2 regions of the Alloalcanivorax sp. genome follow, and region 1 is predicted to be linked to the other one. Evidence: predicted binding sites of a transcription regulator. Region 1 holds the regulator's gene; the other holds the start of a gene.
The links. Region 1 encodes sigma-54, which starts transcription at its own class of promoters, with help from an activator protein. Its sites were predicted from a motif close to TGGCACNNNNNTTGCTNT; they were not measured.
Positions count from the first base shown of each region.

Region 2: ACEQZD_RS10665 (pilin) is a predicted target of sigma-54. The motif match lies at 4,258-4,275, and genes of this name have one in related genera.

Region 1 is NZ_CAXPXK010000100.1:104,622-125,845, forward strand. It holds gene pmbA (metalloprotease PmbA) at 1-1,124, shown strand, start outside; gene ACEQZD_RS12765 (BPSS1780 family membrane protein) at 1,195-2,007, shown strand; gene ACEQZD_RS12770 (BPSS1780 family membrane protein) at 1,994-2,932, shown strand; gene mgtE (magnesium transporter) at 2,929-4,293, opposite strand; gene ACEQZD_RS12780 (HPr family phosphocarrier protein) at 4,365-4,634, opposite strand; gene rapZ (RNase adapter RapZ) at 4,631-5,485, opposite strand; gene ptsN (PTS IIA-like nitrogen regulatory protein PtsN) at 5,506-5,979, opposite strand; gene hpf (ribosome hibernation-promoting factor, HPF/YfiA family) at 5,984-6,283, opposite strand; gene ACEQZD_RS12800 (RNA polymerase factor sigma-54) at 6,325-7,773, opposite strand; gene lptB (LPS export ABC transporter ATP-binding protein) at 7,966-8,691, opposite strand; gene lptA (lipopolysaccharide transport periplasmic protein LptA) at 8,693-9,283, opposite strand; gene lptC (LPS export ABC transporter periplasmic protein LptC) at 9,258-9,815, opposite strand; gene ACEQZD_RS12820 (HAD family hydrolase) at 9,812-10,270, opposite strand; gene ACEQZD_RS12825 (KpsF/GutQ family sugar-phosphate isomerase) at 10,315-11,283, opposite strand; gene ACEQZD_RS12830 (phospholipid-binding protein MlaC) at 11,495-12,145, shown strand; gene ACEQZD_RS12835 (BolA family protein) at 12,277-12,531, shown strand; gene murA (UDP-N-acetylglucosamine 1-carboxyvinyltransferase) at 12,562-13,824, shown strand; gene hisG (ATP phosphoribosyltransferase) at 13,849-14,502, shown strand; gene hisD (histidinol dehydrogenase) at 14,499-15,803, shown strand; gene hisC (histidinol-phosphate transaminase) at 15,800-16,858, shown strand; gene ACEQZD_RS12860 (S1C family serine protease) at 16,999-18,129, opposite strand; gene ACEQZD_RS12865 (Nif3-like dinuclear metal center hexameric protein) at 18,193-18,951, shown strand; gene ACEQZD_RS12870 (diacylglycerol kinase family protein) at 18,982-19,845, shown strand; gene sat (sulfate adenylyltransferase) at 19,968-21,182, shown strand.
Region 2 is NZ_CAXPXK010000087.1:197-8,676, reverse strand. It holds gene coaE (dephospho-CoA kinase) at 1-31, opposite strand, end outside; gene ACEQZD_RS10680 (A24 family peptidase) at 154-1,038, opposite strand; gene ACEQZD_RS10675 (type II secretion system F family protein) at 1,041-2,264, opposite strand; gene pilB (type IV-A pilus assembly ATPase PilB) at 2,300-4,021, opposite strand; gene ACEQZD_RS10665 (pilin) at 4,342-4,824, shown strand; gene ACEQZD_RS10660 (glycine zipper family protein) at 4,942-5,301, opposite strand; gene nadC (carboxylating nicotinate-nucleotide diphosphorylase) at 5,395-6,240, opposite strand; gene ACEQZD_RS10650 (alanine/glycine:cation symporter family protein) at 6,233-7,567, opposite strand; partial or broken gene ACEQZD_RS10645 (DUF1631 family protein) at 7,797-8,480, shown strand, end outside.

The DNA.
Region 1 (21,224 bases):
AGGGTCAGGCGTCCACCTCCGACGACAGCCCGCAGAGCCTGCGCGACGCGGTGGCCGCCGCCTGCGCCATCGCCCGTCACACCGAAGAGGACAAGTACGCCGGCATCGCCAGCCCCGAGCAGCTGGCCGACCGGATACCGGACCTGGACCTGTACCATCCCTGGGCGCTGAGCACCGAGCAGGCCATCGACGACGCCCTGCGCTGCGAAGCGGTGGCCCGCGACGACGAGCGCATCGTCAATTCCGAGGGCGCCTCGGTGTCCACCGGCAGCAGCCTGCGGGTGCTGGGCACCAGTGCCGGCTTCCTTCAGGGCTACGCCGGCACCATGCACTCGCGCAGTTGCGCGGTGGTGGCCGAGGACGACCAGGGCATGCAGCGCAATTTCTGGTACGACGCCGGCCGCCGCGCGGATTCGCTGGCCTCCGCCGAGCAGGTCGGTGAGCGGGCCCGCGAGCGCACGCTGGCGCGGCTGGGCGCGGAAATCCCCGACACCGCCGAATTGCCGGTGCTGCTGGCGCCGGAGATCGCCGCCGGCCTGCTTGGCCATTTTATCTCCGCGATCAGCGGCGGCAGCCTCTACCGGCGCGCCTCGTTTCTGCGCGACCGGCTCGGCGAGCGGCTGTTCCCGCAAGGCATCGATGTGCGCGAGCAACCGCTGCTGCCGGGCGCCAACGGCTCGGCGCCGTTCGACGGCGACGGTCTGGCGACGCGGGACCAGGCGTTCGTGGAAGACGGGGTGCTGCGCCGCTACGCGCTGGGCCTGTACGCCGCCCGCCGGCTCGACATGGCGCCCACCGGCAACGGCAGCGGCGTGCACAACCTGTCGATCTCGGATACCGGCGAGGATTTCGACGCCCTGGTGCGGCGCATCGACCGGGGCATTCTGGTCACCGAGGTGATGGGCCAGGGCGTTAATCTGGTCACCGGTGATTACTCCCGGGGCGCCTCGGGTTTCTGGATTGAGAACGGTGTCATACGCAAACCGCTTCAGGAGTTTACCATTGCCGGGAATCTGGGGGAGATGTTCGCCGGCATCCAGGGCAGTGGCACGGACGTGGACCGCCGCGGCAATATCGCGTGCGGCTCGCTGTTGCTGAGCCCGATGAAAATCGCCGGCGCCTGAGGTCGCCGGCGGCGTCACCCGCCATTTTTTCTATTGGTTGTTAATTCGTTTGAAACTCAGGGGAATATTCATGACGGAAGTGAATCCTTACCAAGGACCGGAAACCAACGTGACCAGCCCGCAAGGCGAGGGGACCTTTACGCTGGGCGGTCCGCACAAAGTCACCGTGGGCCAGGCGCTGGGCTGGCTCGGTGAGGGGATGAGAATGCTCAGTGGCCACTGGGGCGTGGTGATCGGCGCCCTGGTGCTGGTGATGGTGATCACCATGGGGCTGCAGTTGATCCCGTTCCTGGGGCCTCTGGCGCAGCCCTTTATCACCACCCTGCTGTACGCCGGGCTGGTGAAGCTGTTCCACCGTATCGCCACCGACGGGCGCTCCGATTTCGGCGATCTGTTCGCCGGCTTTTCCGAGCGCACCGGGCCGTTGCTGCTGCTGGCGCTGGTGCAGATCGGCGTCTACCTGGGCGCCTTGCTGGTGGTCGGCGGTCTGATGGCGATTTTCATGGGCGGCTCCATGTCGCTGCAGTCCATGGACCCGCAGGCGATGAGCAGCGGCATGGGTGTGATGATGGCGATCATGCTGCCGCTGTTCCTGATCGTGTTCACCCTGGTGATGTTCCTGTTCTACTTCGCCGTGCCGCTGATCATGCTGGGCGGCATGGGGCTGGGCGGCGCCATGGGGGTCAGCTTCCGCGCCTGCATGAAGAACCTGCTGCCGATGATCGTGTACGGCATCGTGGTGATGCTGATCATCATGGTGGCGGCCCTGCCGCTGCTGCTGGGCCTGCTGTTCGTGATGCCGATTCTGGCCGGCGCTTACTATGTGTCGTTCCGGCAGGTGCTTACCAGCCCCGCCGACGGTGCCGAACATGGAGCCGAATAACCCCTACCAGGGGCCACAAGCGGCGTTGCTGGAGACGCCGCGCCCCGGCGAGGCGACGGTGGGCCGCGCCCGCCGCCGTCCGGTGGGGCACGGCTGGCTGTGGTGGAAGCGGGCCTGGTCGCTGGTGGCCACCAACTGGGTGCTCTGGTGCCTGGCCGTGCTGGTGTTCTTCGCGGTGATTTTGGGCATCAGCCTGTTGAGCCTGTTCGTGCCGGTGTTGGGCAGCTTCGTGCCGACCCTGTTTTCGCCGGTGCTGGCGGCGGGGCTGTTCCATCTTGCCTGGCGGCGCTGGGGCGACGACGACTTCGAGTTCGGCGATCTGTTCGCCGGCTTTTCCAACCGCACCGGGGCGTTGTTTCTCGCCGGGCTGATGCAGCTGCTGCTGCAGATCGGCTTCACCGCGCTGATGGCGGCCCTGGTGTGGGTGGCGTTCGGCCCGGATATCGCCGCCTTCTTCAGCTCCGCCTTCGGCAACGCCCTGGAGCCGGTGCCGGAGATCAGCGCCGGTCTGGACGGCGCAAAGATGGCGCTCACCGGCTTGCTGGTGACGGCACTGTCGCTGCCCTATATGGCGCTGATCTGGTTCCAGGCGCCGCTGGTGTACTTCGGCGGGCGCAACGGCTTCCAGGCGCTGGGGGAAAGCCTGATCGCGGTGCTCAAGAACTGGGCGCCGATGCTCTGGTACAGCCTGGTGGTATTGCTGGTGATGCTGGCGGTGGGCGGCGCGCTCGCGCTGCTGTTCGTGCTGACCAGCACCCTGCTGGGCCCGGGTGTCTCCGGGGCGCTGGCCATGGTGCTGCTGAGCCTGCTGGCGCTGGTGCTGGGCCTGTTCCTGATGGCGGTGCTGACGGTGTCGGTGTACGCCTCGTTCCGGGATATCTTCGGCGCGGATGATGAGCCGGAAGCGACGCCCGAACTCGCTTAGACCACCAGGTTGGCGTAGAGCAGGGTGGCGAGACCGAGGAAGGCCATGAAGCCGACGATGTCGGTGACGGTGGTCAGCACCACCGACCCGGCCAGGGCCGGGTCGATGCCCATCCGTTTCATCACCATCGGGATCAGGGCGCCGGCGCCGGCGGCCACCACCAGGTTGAGGATCATGGCGCAGCCGATGATCACGCCCAGGCTCGGGTCGTCGAACCAGAGCGCGGCGGTGGCGCCGATCACCAGCGCCCAGAGCAGGCCGTTGAGCGCGCCCACCGCCAGTTCCTTGGTGAGCAGATAGCGGGTGTTGCCCGCCTGCACCTGTCCCAGCGCCATGGCGCGGATCACCAGGGTCAGGGTCTGGCTGCCGGCGATGCCGCCCATGCTGGCGACGATCGGCATCAGCACCGCCAGGGCCACCACTTTCTCCAGGGTATCCTCGAACAGGCTGATCACCGCCGAGGCGGCCAGGGCGGTGAGCAGGTTGATGCCCAGCCACAGCGCCCGGCGGCGCACCGTGTGCCAGACCGAGCCGAAGGTGTCTTCGTCCTCGTCCAGGCCGGCCATGCCCATCAGCGAGTGCTCGGCTTCTTCCATGATCACGTCGACCACGTCGTCAATGGTGATCCGGCCCACCAGCATGCCGTTGTCGTCCACCACCGGGGCGGTCACCAGGTCCAGCCGTTCGAACAGCTTGGCCACTTCGTGGGCGTCCTGGGTGGCGGGGATCGCTTCTACATCGGTGATCATCGCTTCGCGCACCGAGGTGCCGGGGTCGGATATCAGCACGCGGGTCAGCGGCAGCACGCCGACGAACTGGTTCTTGCGGTTGACCACCAGCAGGTTGTCGGTGGTCTTGGGGATATCGCCCAGGCGTCGCAGATAGCGCTGCACCACGCTGAAGGTGATCTCCGGGCGCACCGTGATCACGTCCGTGTTCATCAGGCCGCCGGCGGTGTCCTCCGGGTAGTTCATCACCTGTTCCAGGCGTTCCCGGTTCTGCGCGTCCAGGCCGGCCAGCACGCGGCTGGTGACCTGTTCCGGCAGTTCTTGAAGGAGGTCGGCCAGATCGTCGGTGTCGAGGTCCTCGATCAGCTCCACCAGCTCTTCGGTGGGCAGGTCGCGCAGCAGCTCCACGCGCACTTCCTCGCCGAGATACTGCAGCACCTCGGTTTCCTGCTCCTGGTTGAGCAGCTGCCAGAGGATTTCGCGTTCGCGGGGCGGGGAGGACTCGATCAGGTGCGCGGCTTCGGCGCCGGGCAGGTTGTTGAGCACCTGCCGCACTTCCGAAAAGGTGCCGCTGGCCAGGGCACGGTTGACCGTTTTCAGATTTCGGCGGTGGCGGGTTTGTTCTGCGGTCATGGTTCCCTCCTTAGGCGCGCCAGTTTACACCACCGCGCATTACCGGAGGATCAAAGCTTTAAAAAAGCGGCCTACTCGCCTTCGTCGAACTTGCGCTGGAACAGATCGGTGAGTTCGTCCATGGCCGGTTGTTCGTCCTCGCCGTCCACGCACACCCGCAGGGTGGTGCCTTTGGCGGCGCCCAGCGTGAGCAGCCCCATGATGCTCTTGGCGTCGATGCGGCGTTCTCCGTGAATCACCTGAATACTGCAGCTGTAGCGCGAAGCCACGCTGACCACCTTGGCGGCGGCGCGTGCGTGCAGGCCCAGCTTGTTGGTGATGGCCAGGTCCTGTTCAATCATCCATCCAGCTCCCGGTGGCGAACGTGCAAGGGCACGCCCTGGTTACGCAGCCGGTGGGCCAGCTGCTCGGTGATATAGACCGAACGGTGACGGCCGCCGGTGCAGCCCACGGCCACCGTCACATAGCTGCGGTCGTTGGCCGCGTAGGTGGGCAGCCAGCGGTTCAGAAAGTGGAAAATGTCTTCCAGCATCAGCTCGCTCTCCGGGTGCCCGCGCAGGAATTCGGCGATGCGCTCGTCGCGACCGGTCAGCGGCCGCAGCTCGTTGTGCCAGTGCGGGTTGGGCAGGGCGCGCACGTCGAACACCAGGTCGGCGTCGCGGGGCAGGCCGTTTTTATAGCCGAAGGATTCGATCAGCAGCGACAGATTGACGTCGCGGCGGGCCACCCTTTGCCGGATCAGGTTGCGCAGCGTGTGCACGTCCAGGCTGCTGGTGTCGATCACCAGATCGGCGAGCATGCGGATGTCGGCCAGCAGGTGCGCTTCGTACTCAATCGCGTCGGCCAGGGTGCGGTCGTCGTCGCTGAGCGGGTGGCGGCGGCGGGTGGCGCTGAAGCGCTCCAGCAGGGTGCCCGGGTCGGCGTCGAGGAAGATCACCTCGGTCTCCACCTGCTGGTTTTTCAGTGCCTTGATGATGCTTTTGAACGCCAGCAGCTGGCGGGGCAGGTTGCGCGCGTCCACGCCCACCGCCACCCGCTCGGGGGCGTGTTCCTCGGTGTCGAGCTGTTCCGTGAGGGTGGGCAACAGCCCCAGGGGCAGATTGTCCACGCAATAGTAACCGTGGTCCTCCAGGGCCTGCAGGGCGGTGGTTTTACCCGACCCGGAGCGGCCGCTGAGAATGGTGAGCTTCATAAGGGGGCAACCGGTAAGGGCTAGGACGCGAGGCGTAGTTCCGCTTCCGATTCCACCGCCACCTGGAACAACTGCTGGTTGCTGTGGGCCCGTCGCAGGTCGCTGCGGTAGTCATCGTCGTTGAACAGGCTGGCCAGGTGGCTGAGTGTCTTGAGGTGCTGTTCCGGGTTCTGCTCCGGCACCAGCAGCACGAACACCAGATCCACCGGGCGCCCGTCGACGGCGTCGAAGTCCACCGCGTCTTCCAGCTTCAACAGCAGGCCCACCGCGCCCTCGCAGTGGCCCAGCCGGCAGTGGGGAATGGCGATGCCCTCGCCGATGCCGGTGGACCCGAGTTTTTCCCGGGCCACCAGGGCGTCGAACACTTCCTGCTCGTTGAGGCCGCCGCAGCTGGCCGCGGCCAGCTGGGCGATCTGATCGAGCAACCGTTTTTTACTGGTGACCGACACGTCGTTATAGGTGCGGTCTTCGCTGAGCAATTCACGTACTCGCATAGGGTTAATGACCGTGTTTACGGTCCACCGTCTTCTCTTTGTGTTTGAGGATTTGCCGGTCCAGCTTGTTGGTCAGCGCATCAATGGCCGCGTACATGTCGTCCGCGTGGGCGGTGGCGAACACGTCGGCGCCGGAGATGTGGATGGTGGATTCGGCCTTGTGGGATTTGGGCTCCGGAGACAGGATCACCTGAATGCTGGTGATCTGATCGAAATGGCGCTCCAGTTTGGCGAACTTTTCGTCCACATAGTCACGCAGGGCGTCGGTGATATCCAGGTGGTGACCACTGATGTTTATTTGCATGGCTGGCTCCTATACCTCGTTAAGACCCATCCTCCGCGCGCCTACACCAAACGCTTGCGGGCGCTCGAGGACGGGATGCGCATCGCCTCGCGATATTTGGCGACCGTGCGGCGCGCCACCTTGATCCCCTGATCATTCAGCAAGCTCGCCAGCTTGTTGTCGCTGAGCGGCTTGCGAGGACTCTCGGCGGCGACCAGCTTCTTAATGATGGCACGAATGGCGGTGGAGGAACACTCACCGCCGCCGTCCGTGTCGACGTGACTTGAGAAGAAATATTTCAGCTCGAACACGCCCTTGGGCGTGAGCATGAATTTCTGGTTGGTGACCCGACTGATGGTGGACTCGTGCATGCCCACGGCCTCGGCGATGTCCGCCAGGACCAGCGGTTTCATCGCCTCTTCACCGTAGTTGAAGAAGTCCTGCTGCACCTCGACGATGCGGCTGGCCACTTTCAGCAGGGTGTCGTGGCGGCTTTGCAGGCTTTTCAGGAACCATTTGGCCTCCTGCATGCAGTTACGCAGGTACTGGCCGTCCTCGCCGCCGACCTGGCGGGCCATCTGGGCGTACTGGGCGTGGAGGTTGACGCGCGGCAGCACCGCCTCGTTGAGCGCCACCCGCCAGCCGCCCTTGTGGGCGCTGACCACCACGTCGGGGACTGCGTAATCGGCGCTCTCGCCGCCGATCTGCTGGCCCGGGGCCGGGTCCAGGCCGCGCAGCAGGGCCATGGCCGCGAGCAGGGCCTCCTCGGTGGCGCCCAGGGCGCGCCGCAGGCCGGCGTAATCGTGTTTTTCCAGCAGCGTCTGGTGCGCCAGCACCGCGCGGGCGTGGTCCAGATGCGGAGTGTCCTCGGGCAGCTGGGCCAGCTGCACGCCCAGGCACTCGGCCAGGTCGTGGCTGGCCACGCCGACCGGGTCAAACTGTTGCAGCCGGTGCAGCACCGCCACCACTTCATCGTCTTCCACCGGGTCGTCCGGGTCGGCGATTTCGTTATGGGCGGTGGTGACCAGGTCTTCCAGGGGCACGGTGACGAAGCCGCGCTCGTCCAGGGCTTCAATGATGATCTGCGCGATCACCCGGTCCCGGTCGCTCATCGGCGTCAGGTTGAGCTGCCACTCCATGTGGCTGATCAGGGTGTCCGGGTTGGCGTGGCGCTGCTGCCAGGCGTCGGCGTCCTCGCTTTCGCCGCCGGGGCTGCTCTGGCCCACGTAGAGGTCGTCCCAGTCGCTGTCGGTCTCCACCGGGCCGTCCACCAGGTCTTCCAGGGCGTCGCTGCGCTCCACGTCCAGGTCCGCGTCGGCGTCGTACTCGCCGTCATCGGCGCTGAAATCCTCGGCGCCTTCCTCAATTTCCAGCAGTGGGTTGGTCTCCACCGCCTGCTGGATCTCCAGGCGCAGGTCCAGCGTCGACAGCTGCAGCAGGCGGATTGCCTGCTGCAGCTGGGGCGTCATGGTCAGCTGCTGGCCGATTTGAAGCTGTAAGGAGGGTTTCATGCTGCGTGTCTGGTTGCTCGATCCCGAGGGTTGGAGCATAGCAGCATCAATCGAAATTAAGCAATAATCATGCCAGCTATTGTGTTGTCCGGCGGAAGGGTGTAGGGCGATGCGGCGGGAAGGCGTCCACTATATGCAAGGGTTTGGGCGGTGCGCAAGGCGCGGCGGCGCCCGCCGCCGCTTTTGTCGCCACTAGAGCCGGAAATCGGCGCCCAGGTAGACGTCGCGCACCTGCTGGTTGCCGAGAATGGTGTCGGCGTCGCCGTCGGCGATGATATGGCCGGTGCTGACGATATAGGCGGTGTCGCAGATATCCAGGGTCTCGCGGACGTTGTGGTCGGTGATCAGCACGCCGATGCCGCGGTCCTTGAGATGGCGGATGATGCTCTTGATGTCGTTCACGGAGATCGGGTCGACCCCGGCGAAGGGCTCATCGAGCAGAATAAAGTCCGGGTCCGTGGCCAGACCGCGGGCGATCTCCGCGCGCCGCCGCTCGCCGCCGGACAGGCTCATGCCCATGCTGTCGCGGATATGGTCGATGTGGAATTCCTGCAGCAGTTTCTCCAGCTGCTCCTTGCGCTCCGCCTTGCTGAGGCTCTTGCGCGTTTCCAGGATCGCCATGATGTTCTGCTCCACGGTGAGGCGGCGGAAGATGCTCGCCTCCTGGGGCAGGTAGCCGATGCCGCGTTTGGCCCGGCCGTGCATGGGCAGGTGGGTGATGTCGTTGCCGTTGATCTCGATGCGGCCGGCGTCGGCGGCCACCAGGCCCACGATCATATAGAAGCAGGTGGTCTTGCCGGCGCCGTTGGGGCCCAGCAGACCGACGATCTGGCCGGCTTCCACTTCCAGGGAGACGTCCTCGATGACGCGGGTGCTCTTGTAGCTCTTGGCCAGGTTATGGGCGCTCAGATGTGCCATCTCAGGGGGTCTCCGCATTGTCGGGTTGCGCGGCCGGGGCGTCCTGGGCCGGTTCGCCGTTGTCCTGCTCCTCCGGCTCGGCGTCCTCGCTGGCTTGCTCGGCGTTCTTGGCCGGGATCACCAGACGGACCCGCTTGTCGCCTTCGCTGCTGGCGTCCACGCGGCGCGAATCCAGGTTGTACTCCACCTTGGCGCCTTCGAAGGTGTTGCCCTGGTGGGTGACGCGGGCGTTGCCGGTGAGCACCAGGCTGCGCTGCGCCAGGTCGTAGACCAGCTTGTCGGCGCGGGCGTTCAATTCCTTGCCTTCCACCATGCGCACCGGCGACCCGGTGGCTTCCACCCGCATCAGTTCATTGTTCTCGGTGAACAGGCGGATCACATCCGCGTTCAGGCGCCGCTTGCCCTGGATCAGCTCGGCGTTGCCGCGATACACGCCGGTGCCGGCGCTCTGTTCGAAGGTGGCCTCATCGGCGCTCACCTCCACCGGGCCGGTGGGCTGCTGGGCGGCGGCGCCGGCGGTCAGCGCGGTCAACGCCAGAGCCAGCAGAGCCTTGCCCAGGGCGGACCTATTCCGTGCTGCCTGTGAATTCACTTACCACTCCTTGCTTGAGTGTCATTTCGCCGCTGGTCAGATCGCTTTCCATGGCGCCGGCGCGGGTGCGGCCGTCGCGGTGGCGCATGGCGAGCTCGCCGGGGGAGACCACGCGGTTAGTGTCGTTGTGGTACTGCAGTTCCTCGGTGTCCAGGGTGACGCCGTTGCTTTCGCTGCGCGCTTCCACCTGGTCCGTGAAGACAATCAGGTCACCGTTGTCGCGCACTTCACCACGGCGGGACTGGATCGTCCACAGGCCGTTGCTGTTGTCCATGCGCAACACCGGTTCAGTGAGGGTGGTGAGCGCGTCCCGTTCGTACTGCTCCAAGTGATCCGCCACCAGGCGGTACTGCACCCGGCCGTCCTCTTCGTCGTAGGCTTTGGCGACGATCCGGTCGGCGATGATCATCGGCGCGTTGAGAAACGCCTCGCGGTCCTCTTCCAGAGGGTTGTCCCACTCGTGCAGGGTCATCAGCACGATCAAGCCCAGCAGCAGGATGCCGGAGGCGCTAAGCAGGCCCTGCCGTTTCACGCGTCACCCCGGTGTTCGAGAAGGGCGTCGCAGATTTCGCGCACCGCGCCTTCGCCGCCTCGGGCGCGGGTCACGTGGTCGGCCGCCGCCCGCGCGCAGTCGTGGCCGCTGGACGGTGCGAAGGCGATCTGCGCCCACTGCAGGGCCGGCACGTCCGGTTCATCGTCGCCGGCGTAGCCGGTTTCGCGGGCGGTCACGCCCAGCGAGGCGGCCAGGTCGGCCAGCGCCACGCCCTTGTCCTCGCGGCCCTGGATCACGTGCTGAATGCCCAGCTCGGCGGCGCGGCGGGCCACCATGGGCGTGTCGCGGCCGGTGATCAGCGCCAGGGTGACGCCGCTGGCGGCCAGTTTCTTGAGGCCGTGACCGTCCAGGGTGTTGAACACCTTGAGCGCTTCGCCGTCGGGGCCGTAATAGAGGCGGCCGTCGGTGAGCACGCCGTCCACGTCGAAGGCCATCAGTTTCAGGTTGCGCGCGTCGGCGCTGGACACCAGCAAGGTCACTACATCACCCCCGCGCGCAGCAGGTCCTGGGTGTTGAGGGCGCCCACCGGGCGCTGGTCGGCGTCACACACCACCAGGCCGTTGATCTTGCGCGTCTCCATGATTTGCAGGGCCTCGGCGGCCAGGTGCCCGGGCGGCATGGTCACCGGGCGCGGCGACATCACGTCGGCGATGCCGGCCTGGCGGATATCCAGGCCCTTTTCCAGGGTGCGGCGCAAATCGCCGTCGGTGAAGATGCCGATCAGGCGGCCGTCGTCGTCCACCACGGTGGTCATGCCCAGGCCCTTGCGGGTCATTTCCAGCAGGGCGTCGGACAGGCTGGCGTCGCGGTTGACCCGGGGCAGGCGCTCTTCCGCGTGCATGATGTCGTCGACCTTGAGCAGCAGGCGCCGGCCCAGGCTGCCGCCCGGATGGCTGAGGGCGAAGTCCTCGGCGGTGAAGCCGCGCGCCTCGAGCAGGGCGATGGCAAGGGCGTCGCCCATGGCCAGCGCGGCGGTGGTGGAGGTGGTGGGCGCCAGGTTGTGCGGGCAGGCCTCTTCTTCCACGCCCACGTCGAGATGCACGTCGGAGAGCTGCGCCAGGGACGAAGAGGGGCGGCCGGTCATGCTGATCAGCACCGCGCCCTTGCGCTTGATCACCGGAATAATGGTGAGGATTTCGCCGGTTTCGCCGGAATTGGACAGCGCCAGCACCGCGTCCTCGGTGGTGATCATGCCCAGGTCCCCGTGGGACGCCTCGCCGGGGTGGACGAAGAACGACGGGGTGCCGGTGCTCGCCAGGGTGGCCGCCAGCTTGCTGCCGATATGGCCGCTTTTGCCCATGCCGGTCACGATCACCCGGCCCTTGCAGGCCAGCAGCAGCTCGCAGGCCTGCTCGAAGGTGTCGCTGACGCGCTCGCCGAGCGCGGCCACGGCGCGCGCTTCCACGTCCAGAACACGGCGGGCGGTGGCGATGTGGTTATGACTCATAATGATTCGTGTCTCCTCGCTGGCGGAGATTATACACTGGCCGAAGCGCCGCTGACTGCCCTTGGAACCCTTAAGCGTTCGGATGTTCCAATTGATTGTGGGAGCGGGCTGGGCCCGCTCGCACAAAAAGTGCTTCGTAGAGGCCTTGGCTGGACAGTTCGGAGTGAACGCCGTAAAAACTAGCATCCTCAGACACGACAGGGAGTGACGTATGATCTTCAAACAAGGCTTCGCGGCCACGCTGGCGCTGCTTATGCTGGTCTCGGCGGGCTTCGCCCAGGCCGCCCAGGACCCCCGCGATCTGGTCCAGGAGACCGTGGAGCGGATGACCAGCCGTATCGACGCCGAGCGCGAGCGGCTGGAAAAGGACGAAAGCTACGCCCGTGAGCTGGTCCGCGAGGAGCTGGTGCCGCTGGTGGATTTCAAGCGCATCACCCGCATGGTGATGGGCGAGCACTTCGACCAGGCCAGCCGGGACCAGAAGTACGAGTTCCTGGAAGTGTTCAAGAACAGCCTGATCAACACCTACGCCTCCGGCGTGACCCTTTACCAGGGCCAGGAGATCCGCGTGCTGCCGATGCGCGAGGAAGACCGCAAGGGCAACTACGCCCGGGTGCGGCTGGAAGGCACCACCAACGACGGCAAGGTGATTCCGGTGTTCTTCACCCTGTTCCAGTCCGATGACCAGTGGAAGGTGGTCAATGTGTACGTCAACGGCCTGGACCTGCGCGACGTGTACCGGGCCCAGTTCGCCCAGTCCATGCAGCAGCTCGGTGACCTGGACAAGGTGATCGACAGCTGGTCCGCGGAAAGCGCCGACCTGGAAGAGAAAGTGGACGTGGAGACCGGCAGCGGCGCCTGACCCCGCCGCCGGGCGGCCGGCCCCTGGATGGCCGGCCCCCGGAGCGCCGGCCGCCGGATGGCCGGCCCTCACAATGACAAGCCACCGCGCCCTCGCGTATCATTACCCGTTCATTGAAACGAGGAGTGATCATGAAATCGGAAGACGTGAAGGCGCTGGTGGAAGCCGGTTTCGAGGATGCCGATGTGGCCGTGGAAGGGGAAGGCGACCGCTTTCTGATCCGCGTGATATCCGATGCCTTCGAAGGCCTGATGCCGGTGAAGAAACAGCAGCTCGTGTACAGCTGCATCAACCCGCAGATCGCCGATAACTCCATTCATGCCGTCTCGATCAAGACCTTTACCCGTGCCGAATGGGAAAAAGCCCAGAAAATGGGCCTTGCCTGACCGTACCGTCTTTTCCGCGTAGGAAGCTCCATGGACAAATTGATCATCACTGGCGGTCGGCGTCTCGACGGCGAAATCCGCATTTCCGGTTCCAAGAACTCATCGCTGCCGATCCTGGCCGCCACCCTGCTGGCCGGGGAGCCGGTCACGGTGGGTAATCTGCCCCACCTGCAGGACGTGACTACCCTGATCGAGCTGCTCGGCCGCATGGGCGTGCACGTGGTGATCGACGACAAGCTCAACGTGGAGGTGAACCCCACCACCATCCAGGAGCTCACCGCGCCCTACGAGCTGGTTAAAACCATGCGCGCCTCGATCCTGGTGCTGGGGCCGATGGTGGCCCACTTCGGCGAGGCCTCGGTGTCGCTGCCCGGCGGTTGCGCGATCGGCTCGCGGCCGGTGGACATCCACCTGCGCGGCCTGGAGGCCATGGGCGCCGAGATCGTGGTGGCCAACGGCTACGTACACGCCAAATCCAACGGCCGCCTGAAGGGCGCGCGCATCGTGATGGACACGGTCACCGTGACCGGCACCGAAAACCTGCTGATGGCGGCGGCGCTGGCGGACGGCACCACGGTGCTGGAAAACGCCGCCCGCGAGCCGGAAGTGGTGGACCTGGCCAACTTCATCAACCGCATGGGCGGCAAGGTGAGCGGCGCCGGCACCGACACCATCACCGTGGAAGGCGTGCCCAAGCTGGGCGGCTGCCACCATGACGTGATCGCCGACCGCATCGAGACCGGCACCTATCTGATCGCCGCCGCCATCACCGGCGGCCGCATCAAGTGCAAGGACACCGACCCGAGCCTGCTCGACGCGGTGCTGCACAAGCTCAAGGAAGCCGGCGCCAAGATCGAGACCGGCGACAACTGGATCAGCCTGGACATGGAAGGCCGCCGGCCCAAGTCGGTGAACCTGCGCACCGCGCCGTACCCGGCCATGCCCACCGACATGCAGGCCCAGTTCACCGCCCTGAACACGGTGGCGGAAGGCACCGGCACCATTGTCGAGACGGTGTTCGAAAACCGTTTCATGCACGTGCAGGAAATGAACCGCATGGGCGCCGACATCGAAGTGCAGGGCAACACCGCCATCTGCCGCGGCGTGGCCAGCCTCACCGGCGCGCCGGTGATGGCCACCGACCTGCGCGCCTCGGCGTCGCTGGTGATCGCCGCCCTGGTCGCCGAGGGCGACACCACCGTGCAGCGTATCTACCATATCGACCGGGGGTACGAGTGCATCGAGGAAAAACTGCAATCGCTGGGCGCCGTGATTCGCCGCGTACCCGGCTGAAGCGTGGCGCCGATGGAAACCGACATGTCCGAAAAACCGCTGATTATCGCCCTCTCCAAGGGCCGCATACTTGACGAGACGCTGCCGCTGCTCAAGCACGCCGGTATCGAGCTGCTGGAGGACCCGTCCGCGTCCCGCAAGCTGATCTTCGACACCACCCGCGATGACGTGCAGATCATCATCATCCGCGCCACCGACGTGCCGCCCTACGTGCAGCACGGCGGCGCCGATATGGGCGTGGCCGGCAAGGACGTGCTGATGGAAAACGGCGCCGAAGGCATCTTCGAGCCGCTCGATCTGGAAATCGCCCGCTGCAAGCTGATGGTGGCCGCGCTCAAGGACGCGCCGCCGGTGAGCGGGCGCCTGCGGGTGGCCACCAAGTTCGTCAACGTGGCGCGCCAGTATTTCGCCCAGCAGGGCAAGCAGGCGGAGATCATCAAGCTCTACGGCGCCATGGAACTGGCGCCGCTGGTGGGGCTGGCGGACCGCATCGTGGACATCGTCGACACCGGCAACACGCTGCGCGCCAACGGCCTGGAGCCCACCGAAACCATCGCCGACGACATTTCCTCCCGGGTGGTGGTCAACCGGGCCAGCATGAAGACCCGTCACGCCGCGATTCAGGCGATTCTTGATAAACTCGAGCAAGCCGTGGAGCAACGCCGGGAAACAGCATGAAGACCAACCGTTTAAACGCCAACGACGCGGATTTCGTTCCCCGCCTGATGGCGCTCACCGCCTGGAGCGAAGAGCGCGACGAGGAAGTGGGTGAGCGGGTGCGCGGTATCCTGCGTGATGTGGCCGGCCGGGGCGACGCCGCGGTGGTGGAGTACACCAACCGCTTCGACCGCCGCGACGCCACTTCCATGGCGGATCTGACCGTGGAGCGGGCGCAGCTGGAAGCGGCTCTTGAGCGTCTGCCCGCCGAGCAGCGCCAGGCCCTGGAAGCGGCCGCCGAACGGGTCAGCGATTACCACGCCCGTCAGAAGCAGGATTCCTGGCACTACCGCGACGCCCACGGCACCCTGCTGGGCCAGCAGGTGACCCCGCTGGACCGCGCCGGCATCTACGTGCCCGGCGGCAAGGCCGCCTACCCCAGCTCGGTGCTGATGAACGCGCTGCCCGCCCGGGTCGCCGGCGTGGCCGAAATCGTCATGGTCAGCCCGGCGCCGGACGGCGAGCTCAACGACATGGTGCTGGCGGCGGCGGCGGTGGCCGGCGTGGAGCGTTTCTTCACCCTGGGCGGCGCCCAGGCGGTGGGGGCGCTGGCGTTCGGCACCGAGACAGTGCCGGCGGTGGACAAGATCGTCGGCCCCGGCAACATCTACGTGGCCGAGGCCAAGCGCCAAGTGTTCGGCAAGGTGGGCATCGACATGATCGCCGGCCCGTCGGAGATTCTGGTGGTCTGCGACGGCAAGACCGACCCGGACTGGATCGCCATGGACCTGTTCTCCCAGGCCGAGCACGACGAAGAGGCGCAATCCATCCTGGTCAGCCCGGACGCGGATTTCCTCGCCCGGGTGGAAGAGGCCATGGAGCGCCTGGTGCCGACCCTGGAGCGGGAAACCGTGATCCGCACCTCGATGGCCAACCGTGGCGCCCTGATTCAGGTGGACGACCTGGATCAGGCCATGGAGGTGGTCAACCGCGTCTGCCCGGAGCACCTGGAGCTGTCCCTGGACGACGCCGAGGTCTGGGCGAAGAAAGTGCGCCACGCCGGCGCCATCTTCCTGGGCCGTCACACCCCGGAGGCGCTCGGTGATTACTGCGCCGGGCCCAACCACGTGCTGCCCACCAGCGCCACCTCGCGGTTCTCGTCGCCGCTGGGCGTGTACGACTTCCAGAAGCGCAGCTCGTTGATCGGCTGCTCGCCGGAGGGCGCCAGCGAGCTGGGCAAAATCGCCTCGGTGCTGTCCCGCGCGGAGAGCCTCACCGCCCACGCCCGCAGCGCCGAGATGAGGATCAAGAAGCCGCTATGAGCCGATTCTGGAGCCCCTTCGTCCGCGACCTGGAGCCCTACGTGCCCGGCGAGCAGCCGAAAATGGCGCGGCTGGTGAAGCTCAACACCAACGAGCACCCGCTGGGCCCCTCGCCCAGGGTGATCGAGGCGATCCGTGCGGCCGCCGACGACCGCCTGCGCCTGTATCCGGACCCGGACGCCACCGAGCTCAAGGACGCCATCGCCGCCTACCACGGCGTCAGCCGCGCCCAGGTGTTCGTCGGCAACGGTTCCGATGAGGTGCTGGCGCACATCTTCTTTGGTCTGTTCAAGCAGGACCGGCCGCTGCTGTTCCCGGACATCACCTACAGCTTTTATAAGGTGTACTGCGGGCTCTACGACATTGATTACCGGCCGGTGCCGCTGGACGACGACCTGGCCATCGATCCGGCCGACTACACTGCCCCCAACGGCGGCATTATCTTCCCCAACCCGAACGCGCCCACCGGCCGGCTGCTGCCGCTGGACGCCATTGAAGCCGTGCTGGCCGCCAACCCTGAGTCGGTGGTGGTGATCGACGAAGCCTACGTGGATTTCGGCGGCGACACCGCCATCGCCCTGGTGGACCGCTACCCCAACCTGCTGGTCACCCAGACGCTCTCCAAATCGCGGTCACTGGCCGGCGTGCGCATCGGCTTCGCGGTGGGCCATCCTGAGTTGATCGACGGGCTGGAGCGGATCAAGAACAGCTTCAATTCCTACCCGCTGGACCGGCTGGCGATCGCCGCCGGCAAGGCCGCCTTCGAGGACGAAGACTTTTTCCAGCGCGGCCGCGAACTGGTGATCGAAGAGCGGGAAACCCTGCGCCGGGCGCTGGAAACGATGGGGTTCCAGGTGCTGCCCTCGGCGGCCAACTTCCTGTTCTGCCGCCACGCCACCCGCCCCGGCGCCGACCTGGCGGCGGCGCTGCGCGAGCGCGGCATCATCGTCCGCCACTTCGGCAAACCCGAGCGCATCCAGGACCACTTGCGGATAACGGTGGGGCGCCCCGATCAGAACCGCGAGCTCACCGAAGCCCTGGAAGAAATCCTGTAGGAGCGGGCCCTGCCCGCGAAAGGGAGCGAAGCTCCCGGCAGGATCCCAGAGACGCTGTTTGTGCCGCTGTTAGATAGGCCTCTGGTATCCCGCCGGGTGGCTATAAGCCACCCTTTCGCGGGCTAGGCCCGCTCCTACGATTATTCGTTTGCTGGTGGGCGCGTGCCGATGGTCACGTCCAGCTCCAGCTCCTGGGTATTGCGCCGCACGTTGAGGGTCAGCTTGGTGCCCGGCTCGGTGCCGGCGATGCGGTTCATCGCCTCGTAGCCGTCCTTCATGGTGTTGCCGTCGATGCCGATCAGCACATCGCCGGCTTGCAGGCCGGCGTCCTGGGCCGGGCTGCCGGACACCACCTCGGTGACCACGCCGCCGACCACGTCGTCCATGCCGAAGGTTTCCGCCAGGGTGGGGTTGATGTCCTGGACGGTGACGCCCAGGTAGCCGCGGATCACCCGGCCGTGTTCGATCAGGTCGGACATCACCTCGCTGGCGATCGACGCCGGGGTGGCGAAGCCGATGCCCTGCCAGTTGCCGTCCGAGGACAGAATGGCGGTGTTGATGCCGATCAGATGGCCACGGGTGTTGATCAGCGCGCCGCCGGAGTTGCCCCGGTTGATGGCCGCGTCGGTCTGGATGAAATTCTCGAAGGTGGCGATGCCCAGATGGGTGCGGCCGGTGGCGCTGACGATGCCCATGGACACGGTCTGGCCCACGCCCAGCGGGTTGCCGATGGCCAGCACCACGTCGCCGACGCTCACCGGCTGCGGGCCGTTCAGTTCGATTTGCGGCAGGTCTTCCAGGGCGATCTGCAGCAGCGCCAGGTCGGTTTCCGGGTCGGTGCCCACCACCCGCGCCGGGGCGTCCCGGCCGTCGCGCAGGGCCACCAGGATCTCATCGGCGTCGCGGATCACATGGTAGCTGGTCAGCACATAGCCTTCGGAGGACACCAGCACCCCGGAGCCCAGGCTGGCCAGGGCGCGTTCGCGGCGCGGGCGCTCCATGAAGCGGTTGAACAGCGGGTCGTCGCTGAGCTGCTCGCCGCCGCGGGTGACGATCTGCGTGGTGTAGACGTTGACCACCGCCGGCGCCGCCCGGGCCACCGCGTCGGCGTAGCTGTCCGCGCGGGGCGCGGTGGCAATCACCGGCGCGTCGGCGTCGCGCGCCCCCGGGCCGTGCTCGTACCACCACAGCACCGACAGGCCCACGGCCAGGCCGGCGACCACCGGCAACGCCAGAAATCGAAACAGTTTTAATAACGGGCCTGTTAACACTTATCCAAGCCTCCGCCCCCGCGAATCATGTAGACTGCGCGCAATAGTAGCAGGGAGACCTCCATGCTGAAACGCGATCATTTGCTGCGTGTGCTCGACGACGAGCTGCAGCCTCACCGATTCCGTGACTACAGCCCCAACGGGCTTCAGGTGGAAGGCCGCGAGCAGGTGCGGCGGCTGGTGACTGGTGTCACCGCCTGCCAGGCGCTGATCGACGCGGCCATCGTCGAAGAAGCGGACGCCATCTTCGTGCATCACGGCTACTTCTGGAAAAACGAGGACCAGCGCGTTCGTGGCATGAAAAAGCAGCGGCTGCAGAGCCTGTTGCGCCACGACATCAGCCTGTTCGCCTACCATCTGCCGCTGGATGCGCACCCGCAATTGGGCAACAATGCGCAACTCGCGCGTCGCCTGGGGCTGCGCGTCGAAGGCGGCATGGAAGCGGGCAACCCGCTCTCCATCGGCAACGTGGGGCGTCTGGACGACCCGATGAGCGCCCGCGATTTCGCCGTCCATGTGGAGTCGGTGCTGGGGCGCGAGGCGCTGCATATCGGCGACGGCGAGGACGAAATCGAAACCCTGGCCTGGTGCACCGGCGCCGCCCAGGGCTTTATCGAACAGGCCCAGGCGCTCGGCGTGGACGCCTACTTGAGCGGTGAGATTTCCGAGCCCACCACGCATTTCGCCCGTGAAACCGGCATTCATTATTTCGCCTGCGGCCACCACGCCACCGAGCGCTACGGGGTGCAGGCGGTGGGAGAGTGGCTCGCCAATGAGTACGGGCTGGAACATACCTTCATCGATATCGATAACCCGGTCTAGGGTGGCATCTCTTCGGCAGTACGGGAACGCATGAACATCACGGTGATTTACAACCCTACCGCCGGGGGCGGCAGGGAGCGGCGGCTGCGCCATTTCGTGCGCGCGCTGGAAGAGGGCGGCGGCAAGGTGCGGCTTTACCACACACGCGCGCCCGGCGACGCCACCCGTTATCTGCGCGGCCTGGCCGATCAGGGCGAGGTGGTGGTGGCGGCCGGGGGTGACGGCACCACCAACGACGTGATCAACGGCCTCAACCCGGGCGTGGCGCTGGCGCTGTTTCCGATCGGCACCGCCAATGTGCTGTCCCGGGAGTTGTCGATTCCGCGCCGCCCGGAAGCCGCCGCCAAGGTGGTGCTCGACGGCCGCACCCTGAACGTCACCCCGGCGCGGCTGAACGGCCGCCGCTTCATGGTGATGGCGGGCATCGGCTACGACGCCTGGGTGGTCGATCAGGTGGACCTGATTCTCAAGCGCCGGGTGGGCAAGCTCGCCTATGTGATCAGCATGATCCGCCAACTGTTTCGCTACGGCCAGGTGCAGTACCGGATCACCGTGGACGGCCGCCCGCTGGACTGCTTTTCCGCGGTGATCACCAATGGCCGCTACTACGGCGGCAGCTTCGTGCTCAGCCGCGAAGCGGGCCTGGCCAAGCGCAGCCTGCAGGTGTTGATGTTCCAGCGTCCGGGCCTGGGCTTCCTGCTGCGCTGCCTGGCGGCGCTGGTGGTGGGGCGCATGGAGCGGGTCGACGGTGTCGCTTCGCTGAGCGCCGAGAAGGTGACCGTCACCGCGCCCGGCCTGGAGCCGGTGCAGGCGGACGGCGACCCGGTCGGCTGGCTGCCCGCCGAGATCGAACTGGAGCCGGCGCCGGTCAAGTTGCGCGTGCCCTGGGCGTAACGCGCAGAGCTTGCGGCTATAAGCACCAAACCGAAAGTTCTTAGCAGCGGTGGAGGGCCCCGGACGCGGGCCGGTATAATCCGCCGCCATCACAGACACAACCGACCATCTAGGGAGTGAACATGTCGCAATTGGTGAAACCCCACGGCAGCGAGACGCTGAACATTCTGTTGCTGGAAGGCGCGGAACGGGAAAGCGCGCTGGCCGCCGCCGAGGCGTTGCCGAAAATCACCCTCAGTTCCCGCGAGCGCGGCGACCTGATCATGCTCGGCATCGGCGGTTTCACCCCGCTGGACGGGTTCATGGGCAAGGCCGACTGGCAGGGCGTGTGCGACAACATGGCACTGGCCAACGGCGTGTTCTGGCCGATCCCGATCACCCTGTCCACCGACCAGGCCACCGCCGACGGCCTGGCCGACGGCGCCGAAGTGGCGCTGGTGGATGACAACGGCGACATCATGGGCTCCATGGTGGTCAACGAGAAGTACACCATCGACAAGGCCCACGAGTGCCAGCAGGTGTTCAAGACCACGGACGAAGAGCACCCGGGCGTGAAAATGGTGCTCGCCCAGGGCGACGTCAACCTGGCCGGCCCGGTGAAGGTGTTCAGCCAGGGCGACTTCCCGGAGAAGTACGCCGGCATCTACATGACGCCCACCGAAACCCGCGCCATGTTCGAGCAGCGCGGCTGGAAAAGCGTCGCCGCCTTCCAGACCCGCAACCCCATGCACCGCTCCCACGAGCACCTGGCCAAGATCGCCATCGAAATCTGTGACGGCGTGATGGTGCACTCGCTGCTGGGCAACCTGAAGCCCGGTGACATCCCGGCGGAAGTGCGCCAGGACGCGATCAGCACCCTGGTCGAGCACTACTTCGTGGAGAACACCGTGGTGCAATCCGGCTACCCGCTGGACATGCGTTACGCCGGCCCCCGCGAGGCGCTGCTGCATGCGCTGTTCCGTCAGAACTACGGCTGCTCGCATCTGATCGTCGGCCGTGACCACGCCGGCGTGGGCGACTACTACGGCCCGTTCGACGCCCACCACATCTTCGACGAGATCCCCAACGACGCGCTGATCACCCAGCCGCTGAAGATCGACTGGACCTTCTGGTGCGACAAGTGCGGCACCATGGCCAGCATGCGCACCTGCCCGCACACCGCCGACGACCGCGTACTGGTCAGCGGCACCAAGCTGCGCAAGCTGCTCAGCGAAGGCGGCGACGTGCCGGACAACTTCAGCCGCCCGGAAGTGCTGGAAGTGCTGCGCAACTACTACCAGGGCCTGCAGGAACACGAAAAAGTGAAGGTGGAGCTGAAAGGCCACTCGGCCCGCTAAGCCCCGCGCTCTTCAGGCAAATAAAAAACCCGGCTTTGAGCC
Region 2 (8,480 bases), on a different contig from region 1:
CGATACCGCCGGTCAGGCCGACAACAAACATAGGGACTCCGCAATCTGAGCGTGTTTGTGGGTGCGGGCCTTGTGGGAGCGGGCCCAGCCCGCGAAAGGCCGGCAAAGCCGGCCGGCAGGATACCAGAGAAGCGCGTTCGGTGGGATTGACCGCTACCCGAGGTTAAACAGCCCCAGGTAGGAGCTCACAATCGCCTCACCCCAGAGCAACGCAATCCACCCGGCGATCGCCAGATAGGGCCCGAACGGAATCCCCTGATCCCGCTTCACACTGCCGCTGGCCATCATCGACACCGCGAACACCAGGCCCACCACGGAGGAGAGCAGCACCACCACCGGCAGATACTGCCAGCCCAGCCAGGCGCCCAGGGCGGCGAGCAGCTTGAAGTCGCCGTAGCCCATGCCCTCCTTGCCGGTGAGCAGCTTGAACACCCAGTACAGGCTCCACAGCGCCAGATAGCCGGCCATGGCCCCGATCACCGCGTCGGACAGGCTCACCGGCGAGATGCCCAGCACCGCCGCCAGTAGGCCCGCCCACAGCAGCGGATAGGTAAGATCGTCCGGCAACAGGGTGGTATCCAGATCAATCACCGCCAGGGCCAGCAGCGTAAAGCTGCCGTACAGCATGAAGATCAACCAGGGATCGTAGCCGAAGCGCCAGGCGCACAGGCCCGCCACCAGGGCGGTAAGCAGCTCGATGATCGGATAACGCTTGCTGATCGCCGCCTTACAGCCGCTGCAGCGGCCCTTCAGCAGCGCCCAGCTCACCACCGGCACGTTCTCGTACCAGCGGATGCGGTGGTTGCAGTGCGGGCAGTGGGAGCCGGGCGTTACCAGGTTGAAGATGGGCGGGGTCTCTTCCCCTTTGGGCGGGGGCTGCTCCAGCAACTCGCGCGCCTCCTGACGCCAGGTGGCCTCCATCATCTTGGGAATACGGTGAATCACCACATTCAGGAAGCTGCCCACCAGCAGGCCGAACAGCACGCAAACCAGGATCAGGGCGGCCGGGTTGGCCGCCAGGTAGTCGAGAAGCAGCACCGTTAAACCACCGCGCCGAGCTGGAAGATGGGCAAGTACATCGCGATGATCAAGCCGCCGATTAACACGCCAAGGATGGCCATGATGAGTGGTTCGAGCATGCTGGTCAGGCCGTCGACCAAATTATCCACTTCGTCTTCGTAGTAGGTGGCTACCTTAGCGAGCATGGCATCAAGTGCGCCAGATTCTTCACCGATGGCCGTCATCTGCAATGCCATCGCCGGGAAGACACCGGTGGAGCGCATGGCGAATTGAAGCTGCTGACCGGTCGCTACGTCTTCTTTAACCTGAAGTACTGCTTTGCGATAAACCACGTTACCGGTGGCCCCAGCACAGGCATCAAGCGCTTCAATCAGGGGCACACCGGCAGCAAACGTCGTGGATAACGTGCGAGCAAAGCGTGCGACTGTGGCTTTATGAGTGATCGGCCCGACCACTGGAATACGAAGTAATGCTCTGTCCACAGCATCACGAAAACCTTGCGATCGCTTACGAGCCTCGGTGAAGCCAATGATTAGAGCTACACCGATCAGTAAGATCATTAGAAAATTGGATTGCAGTCCTTCCGAAAGTCCTATAACAAACTGTGTGAAGGCTGGCAGCTCTGCTCCAAATCCCTCAAATAATTCCTGGAAAGTAGGGACTACCTTTACGAGAAGAATGCCGGTGACGACAACTGCTACGCAAACCACCGCGATGGGATATTTCACCGCTTTCTTGATCTTCTGCTTCAACGCCTCGGTTTTCTCTTTGTACAGCGCCACTCGATCCAGCATGGTTTCAAGGGACCCGGAGGCTTCGCCGGATTCAATCAGACTGCAGTATAGGTCGTCGAACAAGCGTGGATGCTGACGCAGCGCCCCGGCGAAATTGTTACCGCTCTCGACGTCTGTTTTCAGTTTCAGTACCACGTCACGCATGGATGGGTTTTCCAGACCATCGGATACGATCTCAAAAGCTTGCACTAGTGGTACGCCGGCTTTCATCATAGTCGCCATTTGGCGAGTGAAGAGGGCAATGTCCATGGGCTTGACTTTCTTTTTGCCGCCCAGGTTGATCTCTCTTTTCTTCACCACCTTTTTGGCCTGAATGCCCTGCTTGCGCAGCTCGGCGCGCACCAGTGCGGGGCCTTTGCCGGTAATTTCCCCTTTGACCCGGCTGCCTTTGCGGTCGATGCCTTCATAGGTGAAGGTAGCCGGTTTTTGTGCTGTCGCTGTTTTTGCCATAGTCGAAACCCTGACCTACCGAAACCTATAATAGTTTAGTGCCCGCTAGTCACGCGGCTCACCTCTTCGAGACTGGTGACGCCGTGCATAACCTTGATCAGGCCGGAACGGTACAGATCGTTGAACCCCTCTTTGCGGCACTGGTCGGCGATCTGGATGGAATTGCCTTCCTCCATAATGATGCGCGCAATGCCGTCGGTGATGCGGACTACCTCGTAAACCCCCACGCGCCCCTTGTAGCCGCCTTTGCACTTCTCGCAGCCTTTGCCGCTGGGGCCGTACACAGTAAACCCGGATTGAATGTCCTCGTCCGTGAAACCCATCTCAACCAGCGATTGCCTGGGTACATCCACCGGCTCCTTGCAGTGCTCGCACAGCCGCCGGGCCAGCCGCTGGGCGATAATCAGAATCACCGAGGTGGCGATGTTGAACGAGGGCACGCCCATATTGCGCAGCCGGGTCAGCGTCTCCGGGGCGCTGTTGGTGTGCAACGTCGACAGTACCAAGTGACCGGTCTGCGCCGCCTTTACGGCGATTTCGGCGGTCTCCAGATCCCGGATTTCCCCCACCAGAATGATATCCGGGTCCTGGCGCAGGAAGGCACGTAGGGCGGTGGAGAACTCCATGCCCTGCTTGGGGTTCACATTGACCTGATTGACCCCTTCCAGGTTGATCTCCACCGGATCCTCCGCCGTGGAGATATTGCGTTCCGGCGTATTGAGGATGTTCACGCCGGTATAGAGCGATACCGTCTTGCCCGAGCCGGTAGGGCCGGTGACCAGAATCATGCCCTGGGGCTTGCTCAGGGCATCCATATACATCTTCTTCTGGTCTTCTTCGTAACCCAGGTGATCGATGCCCATCTTGGCGCTTTCCGCGTCCAGGATCCGCAGCACGATCTTCTCGCCGTAGAGGGTAGGGCAGGTGTTGACCCGGAAATCGATGGCCCGGGTCTTGGAAATCTTAAGCTTGATCCGGCCGTCCTGCGGTACCCGGCGCTCGGAAATGTCCATGCGCGCCATCACTTTGAGGCGGGCGGCCAGCTTGCTGGCGGTGGTGATTGGTGGCTTGGCCACCGTCTCCAGAATGCCATCTTGACGAAACCGCACCCGGTAGGTCTTTTCATAGGGCTCGAAGTGCAGATCCGAGGCGCCTCCCTTGATGGCATCCAGCAGCAATTTGTTGACGAAGCGCACGATGGGCGCGTCATCGGAGCCCGCAGCCGCGTCTTCCGCTCCTGAAGCATCGGCGTCGGCACTGGCTGTTTCCAGGTTGTCCAGATCATCATCCAGATTGTCGAACGCCTTGCCGTCCTGCTCGGACTCAAGCTGATCAATCCAACGCCGCAGCTTGTCGTCCTCGGCAATCACCGTTTCTACATTCAGGCCGGTGTTAAAGCGGATCTCTTCCAGGGCCGGCAAGTTGGTAGGATCGGACACCGCCACGAACAACCGGCTGCCACGCCGCAGCAGCGGCAGAATGGTGTGTTTGGTGATTAGCTTGGGGTCGACGATGTCCTTGACCATCATCTCTTTAGAGAAGGTGTTCAGATCAATCAGGGGATCGCCGAACTCCTCCGCAGCGGAACGTGCCACCACGGCGGCGCTAACATGGCCGCCCGCCACCAAATGGTGAACCAAAGCGACCCTCGCCTGCCGCGCTTCGGCGGCGGCGGTCTGTGCCGCTTCCATGGAAAGGTGGCCTTCCTTTACAAGACGGCGGGCCAGGCCGCTTAAAGACGCTGCGGAACTATTCATAAGAAGTGATCATGGTTATTTATACTTACCCCCGAAGCAGATTGGCAGCCTTCCTTGCGACTGTAAAGAGCCTGCGATCAAGGGGTTGGCTCCATTAGTTGCATTGCCACCTTAACTGACGGATTTGGTCATAAAGGGTCACAAAGGGTGACGCTCTTTGTCAGCGCCTGACAAAAAACGGCAGCGGTTTGGTGGGGAAAGTGACCTCCAGAGCCGCAAACCCGGCGCGTGAAAGTTGGCCCAATAGCTGCATAGTCACAGCGCAGGCGCTCGCCTCGGGGGTGAGCACATAATAAAGTTTCGACTCTGGAGATTCCGAAATGAAACAAGTGCAGAAGGGTTTTACGCTTATCGAACTGATGATCGTAGTAGCGATCATCGGTATTCTGGCGGCCGTGGCGATTCCTGCTTACCAGGATTACACGATTCGGTCTCAGGTCTCTGAAGGTCTTAGCTTAGCTGCTGGAGCTAAAACTGCCATTACTGAAAGCTATCTGAACACTGGTACCGTACCGGCAGACCGCACAGCAGCAGGAATGTCTGCAACGGCAACCGATACTCAGGGCCAATACGTTAGTAGTCTTGATGTAGCCAACGGCGAGATCACCGTCACCTACGGCAACAATGTTAACGATACAATTGATACTGAAACTTTGGTGTTGACCCCGTATGAGTCCGCAGATGGTTCTCTTGCATGGCAATGTAGCAGTGTTTCTGCTGGCCCGGCTCCTACTGGCACAGCACTCAACGGTCCTACCGCTGGTACCTTGCCAGCTCAGTATGCTCCTGCCCAATGCAGATAACCTGATAGCTGGATAAGAAGCTATCTTTAGAAAAGAGCGCCTTCCTTGAGGGCGCTCTTTTGCTGTTTCTTGATGAAGAGTTCAGCTTAGCGCTGTCACCAATAGCCGAAACGACATTCAATTCAAAACCCGATAACCCCGCCCCCGCATACAGTTCTTAACCACCTGGCTTTTCTCCTGCTCCGCGTCCCCGGCTTTGCCGGCCGCACCGATCACGGCGCCGCCGCCGGCCATGCGTCCGGCGGTGCCGGAGTTGCCGAAGATGGCGCCCAGGATGCCGCCGATGATGGCACCGCCGGCGGCGCCTTCGGCGGCGTCGCGGCCGGTGCTGACTTCGTCGGCGATGGCGCGGCAGTCGGTGAGGTCTTGCTGGTACTGGGCTTCGTCGATGCCTTGCTTGTCCACCACCACGCGCTTGGACGAGGCGCATGCGGTGGTAAGCAGGGCGGCGAGGGTGATCAGGGCGATGCGGTGCATGGTGCCTCCTTGCCGGGTTGGCCGGTGCTTCAGTGCGTTGGACCTTTTATAGCACGGCTTGGTTCGGAAGGTGACGGGGCCGCGAGGCGGCCCTTAGCCGAGCCGCAGCGACAGGTCGATGGCCTGCACGTGCTTGGTGAGCGCGCCGGCGGAGAGGAACAGGTCGCGGGCGCCGGGCAGGTTTTTGACGTCGTCCAGGGTGCGGTTGCCGGAGACTTCCAGGGCGCTCTGGCCGGCCAGGTCGAGGGCGGTTTCCAGCATTTCCGGGGTGAAGTTATCCAGCATGATCTGGTCCGGGGCGAGGGCGGCGGCTTCGCGCAGCTCGTCCAGGTTTTCCACCTCGATGATGATCTTCTTGCCGGGGCCCTGTTCGCGGGCGGCGCGGATGGCGGCGGTGATGGAGCCGCAGGCGGTGATGTGGTTTTCCTTGATCAGGAAGGCGTCGTAGAGGCCCACCCGGTGGTTCTGGCAGCCGCCGCAGAGCACCGCGTATTTCTGCGCGGCGCGCAGGCCGGGCAGGGTTTTGCGGGTGTCGAGCACGGTCACGCGGGTGCCGGCCACGGCGTCGGCGTAGCGGCGCGCGGTGGTGGCGGTGGCCATCATGGTCTGCAGGAAGTTCAGGGCGGTGCGTTCGCCGGTGAGGATGCGCCGGGTGTTGCCGGTGAGCGTGCAAAACACGTCGCCGGCGGCCAGCCGGTCGCCGTCCTTGGCGTGCCATTCCAGGCTCACGCCGCCGAGCTGGCGGAACACTTCCTCGGCCCAGGCGGTGCCGCACAGCACCGCGTCCTCGCGGGTGAGGATGGTGGCGGTGGCGGTGTCGTCCGCGGCGATCAGGCCGGCGGTGAGGTCGCCGTCGCCCAGGTCTTCTTCCAGGGCGAAGGCGACCGCGCGGGTCAGGTGGTCGCCGACGTAGTGGGGCAGGGTGCTGTCTTTATCCATTCGTTTTGAAGAACTCGTTGCTCAGACGGACCACCACCGGCGCCAGCAGCAGCAGCGCGATCAGGTTGGGCACCGCCATTAGAATATTCATGATGTCCGCCAGGGCCCACACCAGGTCCAGCCCGACGATGGCGCCCACCGGCACCACCAGCACCCAGACTATCCGGAAGGGCAGCAGGGCTTTGTCGCCGAACAGGTACTGGGTGCAGCGCTCGCTGTAGAGGCTCCAGCCCAGCAGGGTGGTGAAGGCGAACACCGCCAGGCCGCAGGCCACCACCGCGTTGCCGAGGGTGCCGAAGGTGCTGGAAAACGCCAGCGCGGAGAGCGGCGCGCCTTCCTCGCCGCTGGTCCAGGCACCGGTGGCGACGATGGCCAAACCGGTGACGGAGCATACCACGATGGTGTCGATAAAGGTGCCGAGCATGGCGATGCTGCCCTGGCGGGCGGGGTGGTCGGTGTGCGCGGAAGCGTGGGCGATGGGCGCGCTGCCCAGGCCCGCTTCGTTGGAGAAGATACCGCGCGCCATGCCGAAGCGGATCGCCTCTTTCACGGCGGCGCCGGCGAAGCCCCCGGCGGCGGCGGTGCCGGTGAAGGCGTCGTTGAAGCACAGGGCGATGGCGGCGGGCAGGGCGCTGGCGTGGTCGGCCAGCACGAACAGGCCGGCCAGCAGGTAGGTGAGCGCCATGAACGGCACGATAAAGGTGGCCACCCGGGCGATGCGCTTCATGCCGCCCAGCACCACCAGGCCCACCAGCACCGCCAGGGTCAGGCCGGTGGCCCAGGTGGGCACGCCGAAGCTGTCGTTGAGGCCGTGGGCCACGGAGTTGGCCTGCACGGTGTTGCCGATACCGAAGCCGGCGGCCATGCCGAACACCGCGAACAGCAGCGCCAGCCAGGCCCAGTTCTCGCCCAGCCCCTTGCGGATGTAGTACATCGGGCCGCCCACGTACTGGCCGAGGCTGTCTTTTTCCCGGTAGTGCACGGCGAGCACCGCCTCGGCGTATTTGGTGGCCATGCCCACCAGGGCGATCAGCCACATCCACACCAGCGCGCCGGGGCCGCCGGAGTGGATCGCGGTGGCCACACCGACGATGTTGCCGGTACCGATGGTGGCCGACAGCGAGGTGGCCAGCGCCGCGCCGGCGCCGATGGTGCCCACCCCGGTGGCCGGCGCCACGATCTGGCGGAAGCCGAAGCCCAGCCGGCGGATCGGCAGGAACGTCAGGCGGATGGTCAGGTAGATGCCGGTGCCGGCGATCAGGATCAGCGCCGGCCAGCCCCACAGCAGGCCGCTGATCTGTTTTAGGAGGTCAACAAATTCGGTCATGCCCTTCACGCCCCGTCAACCGTAAAATAGCCAGAGTAGGGAAATTGACCGGTGAGGGGAAGCGGTTCAGATTGAGTCCGATCGCGGTTCTTTGTACGGTGTTACCAGATATTCCCCGAATCGCGGATTGGTTCAAACTTCTCGGCACAGGGCGGTGCTAAGGTACTCTTCGTACGGAAATTCGTAGTGGGCTTCGTAGTTCACGTTTGTCGCCGCCAAGGTGTGTGCCATGTCCAAAGTTACCCGCCTCAAGCCGCTGGAAGGCGGTAAAGGCCGCGCGCTGAGCCTGCCCAGGCCGCTTGAGCGCGTGCGTGACCGCATTACCGAGCGCGCCGGCGGACTGCTGGCGGACATGCTCGACGGCGCCGACGACACCCTGTTCGATCTGGCCGAGAAAGAGACCGACAGCGAGCGCGACCGCTACTTCGATGCCATGCGCGAGCTGCGCCTGCAGCGCGGCGCCCTGGAGACCGGCTTCCGGCAGGCGCTGGGCAATCTGTTCCAGGACAGCGCCCGCACCCCGGACGACCGGGAGCGCGCCACCGGCAAGGTGGCGGTGGAAGATCTGGCGTTGGTCAAACACGAAGAGCTGGAAACCACTGTCGCCCTGGACAACCTGGCCCGCCGCGCCCGCAAGGGCCACGACGAGGCCCTGCGCGCCTTCCAGCACCGCCTCGAGTACCTGTTCGAAAGCAAGGTCGACGTCACCGAACGGAACAACCCCCTGGAGCCGCGCAACCTGGCGGCGTGTTTCTCCGCCTGCCTGGAGCGGCTGTCCCTGGATATCCGCGCCCGCCTGATCGTGCTCAAACTGTTCGAGCGGGTGGTGATGGACGAAGCCGGCGCCATGGTCGACGAGGCCAACCAAGTGCTGGCCGACGCCGGCGTGCTGCCGGATATGAAAACCGTGCCC